DNA from 2 places in the Lacticaseibacillus suihuaensis genome. Region 1 is predicted to be linked to the other one. Evidence: predicted binding sites of a transcription regulator. Region 1 holds the regulator's gene; the other holds the start of a gene.

Region 1 (2,199 bases):
ATCTCGACGCCCTTCTTCAGCGACTGCGCGGAATCCGCATCGACCGGCGTCTGCAAGGCGCGTTCGAGGTTGTCAAGCACCGGCAAAACCGCGGCGGCGAGCTTTTGGCCGTCGTACTTCAGCAGCTGGGCTCGTTCCTTTTTGAAGCGGTTGTTCATGTTGCTGATCTCGGCGGCGGCCCGCAGGTACTTGTCTTCGAGCTCGTCTCGCTCCTTTTGAAGCGCCGGCACGTCGATGGCATCTTCTTTCACCTGGGCGTCCAGGTCAGCGGCCATCTCGGCGGCAATTTCTTCCTTCAAGGACTGCTTGGGCGCCGCGTCGGGCTGGGCCTGCTTTTCAGTAGGCTGCGTCTCTTTCTCCTTTTTCGTCATGGGAGCCTCCTTGTCATTGATCAAAATGCGTGTAGTAGTTGGTCAACCGCTTGGCCAGCTCCTCACGAAAGGCTGACAGCAGACCGATCATCTTGGAATACGGCATCTGAGTCGGCCCGATTAAAGCGATCATCCCGGTGCCGTGCTCGCCGACGCTGTACTTGGCCGTGATGACGCTCAGGTTAGCCAAGACGTCCGGCGTCAGCTCGGCCCCCAGGCGAACCTGCAGATCGGCCGCGGTGCTCGGGTTGAGCAGCCGGTTGATGTCGCCTTGCTCCGAGTCGATCATGCCCAAAAGCTGCTTGAGCTGCCCAGCATCCGCATCGCCGACGTAATCCATCAGGTTCAGCCGGCCACCGACGAAGAATCGCTCGGCCGCCGCCTTTTGCAAGACGTTGCCGAAAATGTCCAAGAAGCCATCGGCGGAGGTCATGTACTTGAACAGCACCGCCGGCACATCGGTTTGCAACTTTTGCGCAACTGCCCCGAGCGGCAGGCCGACCAGCTGATCGTTGATGATGCGGATCGCCTTTTCGACCTCGTCGGGGTCAACCTCCGGCGGCAGCGTGAACAACTGGTTCTCCACGTTACCGTTGCTGGTGACAAGAATCGCCATCACCTGGTGGTTGCCCAGCGGCACCAGCCGAAAGCCCGTCAGGCGAATGTTCGTCACCTCGGGACCAAGGCTGATGGCGGTGTAGCTGGTCAGATTGGACAGGATCCGGGCGCTTTGGGCCACAATCTCGTCAATCTTGTAAAAATGACCGCCGAACCCCTGCTGAATCGCAGCGATTTCGTTAGGCGTCGCTTGTGCCGGCTCCACCAGGTTGTCCAGGTAATAGCGGTAGCCCTTCGTCGAGGGGACGCGGCCGGAGCTGCTGTGTGTCTTTGTAATCAATCCCTGCTCTTCCAAGGCCGCCATGTCGTTGCGGATCGTCGCCGAGCTGACGTGAATCGGTAATTCCGTCATCAAGGTTTTAGAACCCACAGGCTGACCACTTTCCGTGAATAGCCGAATGATTTCCTTTAAGACGAGCAGTTGGCGTTTCGTCAACATATTGCCACCTCTTTTTAGCACTGCAAAGCAATGAGTGCTAACACAATTACTAATATAGCAACCGCCCTTAGCAAAGTCAACCCCGGGTTGCTAAATCAGCCCTGCGCCCGAGTCGCTACACCAGCGGATCATCCAACAGGAACTGCTGGAACACCTCATTGCCCAAAAACATGCCTTGGTTGGTCAGGCTCAGACTCCCGGCGACCTCCTTGAGCAACTGCTGTTCCTTGAGCTGGTCGATCAGACCCCCGTAGACGTCTTCGATCTGCATGTGGTAACGATCCGCGAAGCGCTTGCGGCTGACCCCCGCCCGGGTGCGAAGGCCTAGGAACATTTCCTCTTCAATCTGCTCTTCAAGCGGCACCAAGTGGTGTTCGATCACCGGCACCTTGTTGGCCTCAAGCGGCGCCAGGTACTGTTGAATCGGGCCGAAATTGTGGTAGCGGTCGCGACCCAGGTAGCCGAACGCACCGGCGCCAAAGCCGAAGTACTTGTCGTTTTGCCAGTACAGCAGGTTGTGTTCGCACTGGTAGCCGGGCTTGGCGAAGTTGGAGATCTCGTACTGATCGCGGCCGTTGGCACGCATCAGGTCAATGGCGTCTTGGTACATGTCGGCCTCGACGTCTTGGCTGGGCAGCTGCAGCCGCCCCTTGCGCATCAGGTTGTAAAAAATCGTCTTCTTCTCAAGAATCAGTGAATAAGTCGAGTAGTGCGGCAGATCTAGCGCCAGCGCCTCGTGGAGGCTGTGCAGGAAGTTTTCGCGGCTTTGCC
Region 2 (2,199 bases), on a different contig from region 1:
GCGGCGCGTTCTTGCATGTACGGGTTGTCGACCATCGCCTCGAAGGTGGCGATGAACATATCGGAAACCGACTTCAGTGCGGTTTCAGCATTGACCTTGTCGTCTTTGATTTTCGATTCGATCGCGCCGGTGAACTCCGGATCTGCCAGAATCATCATGTGTGCGTCGAAGACTTGCGCCTCTTCCTCACCCAGTGACTCCGCCGCCTTTTCGCGGATAATCTTCAGCTCGCCGTTGCTTTGGTCTAGTGCGTCGTGCAAACGGTCGATTTCTTTTTCTGGATCTTCAATTGTAGACTGAGAAAATGACAAATCGGGTTGCACTAACATGTAGGCCTTCGCAGTTGCGATGCCGTCACTAGCAGCGATCCCTTTGAGTTGCTTTGTCATTAGTCAGACAGACCTTCCTTTTTCATCGTTTCTTCGATGGCGTTGATGGCATCGGCTTCGTCGGCACCCTCAGCGGAGATGGTCACGTCGGCACCTTGGCCAACGCCCAGGGACATCACGCCCATGATGGACTTCAAGTTGACGCTCTTCCCCTTGTATTCCAAGTTGATGTCGGAGTTGAACTTGCTTGCGGCCTGAACCAAAAGGGTAGCCGGACGTGCGTGGATCCCTGTTTCTGCAATGACATTAAATTCGCGTTTTTCCATGAGTAATCTGCTCCTTCGCATAAAAAGTCTTTTCCGAATAGAATGGACAATTCTATCTCTTGTAAACCTTACCATCATTCCGTTTTCACGGCAAGTCTGAAGTCGCTTTTTAATCTCCCGACCCGGATTTGTAACGGTAGACGATGTTACCGCCGCGTTTGGCCTGCCCCACGATCTCGTCGCGGTTGGGATAGTCGGTCCAAGCGGTCCGAAACGCCCCGAAAGTTTCCGGGGTCACCTCGATTTCGCTGCGCGACCCTGCGCGTAACTCGTCCATCAGCTGCTGGTAGTCCGGTGCCATTCGCCTGCCTCCTTTAAAGCGCCAGCCTTTGAAGTTGACGCGCTTTGACGTACAAGATTATGCTAGCATTATGCGAGTGAAACCGCAATCAAAACCGATAAGAAAAGGGTTTCGTCAAATTTTTTAGCACTCTCGGCATTAGAGTGCTTGCAAATTTAACCCGCTGTTGTATACTAGTCCTTGGTCAATAAAGGTCAAAGCTTTTTTTGACAAGGGGGGCTCCCCCCACAAAGAAAGGTCGTGATCGCGATGCTCTGTGAGAACTGCCATCAAAATCCAGCGACCATTCACCTGTACACCAGCGTGAATGGTCAACGCCAAGAGATCAACCTGTGCCAAAACTGCTACCAGCAGCTCAAGGCGCAAGCAGGAGGTTCTATGAATCCAACCAATGCAAGCAACGACCCCTTCGGCTTCAACAGCCTTGACGACCTGTTCAAGGCGATGAGCCAGGGGCAAAATTCGGGCCAGCCCGAATCCCCAACCGCACAGACCCCGCCGACGCAGGCCGGCCGCGGCGGCAACAACAACCGCGGCGGCGGCAACAGCGTGCTCGCGCAGTTCGGGGTCAACCTGACCGACAAGGCCAAAAACGGTGAGATTGATCCCGTGATTGGCCGCGACGCCGAAATCGCCCGGGTGATCGAAATCCTGAACCGTCGCACCAAGAACAACCCGGTGCTGATCGGTGAGGCCGGGGTCGGTAAGACCGCGGTGGTCGAGGGGCTCGCCCTGAAGATCGCCAACGGTGACGTGCCGGCCAAGCTGCAAGAGCGCCAGGTCATCCAGCTCGACGTCGTGTCGCTGGTGCAAGGCACCGGCATTCGCGGCCAGTTCGAGCAGCGCATGCAGCAGCTGTTGACCGAGCTGAAGAAGAGTCCCAACGTCATTTTGTTCATCGACGAGATTCACGAAATCGTCGGGGCCGGCAACGCGGAAGGCGGCATGGACGCCGGTAACGTGATCAAGCCGGCGCTGGCGCGTGGCGAGATGCAGCTGGTCGGCGCCACCACCAACAACGAGTACCGCCAGATTGAAAAAGACAGCGCCTTGGCCCGGCGCCTGCAGCCCGTCACCGTCGACGAGCCGACCGAGGCCGAAACCGTCAAGATCCTCGAAGGCATCCAAAAGCGCTACGAGGATTACCACCACGTCACCTACACGCCGGCCGCGATTCAGGCCGCTGTCACCCTGTCCAGCCGCTACATTCAAGACCGCTTCTTGCCCGACAAGGCCATCGACT

Evidence for each region. The regulator HrcA, encoded in region 1, represses chaperone genes, less so after heat shock. The targets are predictions, from matches to a motif close to TTAGCACTCNNNNNNNNNGAGTGCTAA.
Region 2: the regulator HrcA is predicted to act here: its motif matches at 1,080-1,106, upstream of ACYVRZ_RS09360 (ATP-dependent Clp protease ATP-binding subunit).

The regions. Positions count from the first base shown of each region.
Region 1 covers NZ_BAAGBJ010000001.1:390,620-392,818, forward strand. Annotated here, with positions in the region: gene grpE (nucleotide exchange factor GrpE) at 1-371, opposite strand, end outside; gene hrcA (heat-inducible transcriptional repressor HrcA) at 385-1,428, opposite strand; gene hemW (radical SAM family heme chaperone HemW) at 1,544-2,199, opposite strand, start outside.
Region 2 covers NZ_BAAGBJ010000010.1:4,888-7,086, reverse strand. Annotated here, with positions in the region: gene ptsP (phosphoenolpyruvate--protein phosphotransferase) at 1-389, opposite strand, end outside; gene ACYVRZ_RS09370 (phosphocarrier protein HPr) at 389-655, opposite strand; gene ACYVRZ_RS09365 (hypothetical protein) at 765-956, opposite strand; gene ACYVRZ_RS09360 (ATP-dependent Clp protease ATP-binding subunit) at 1,206-2,199, shown strand, end outside.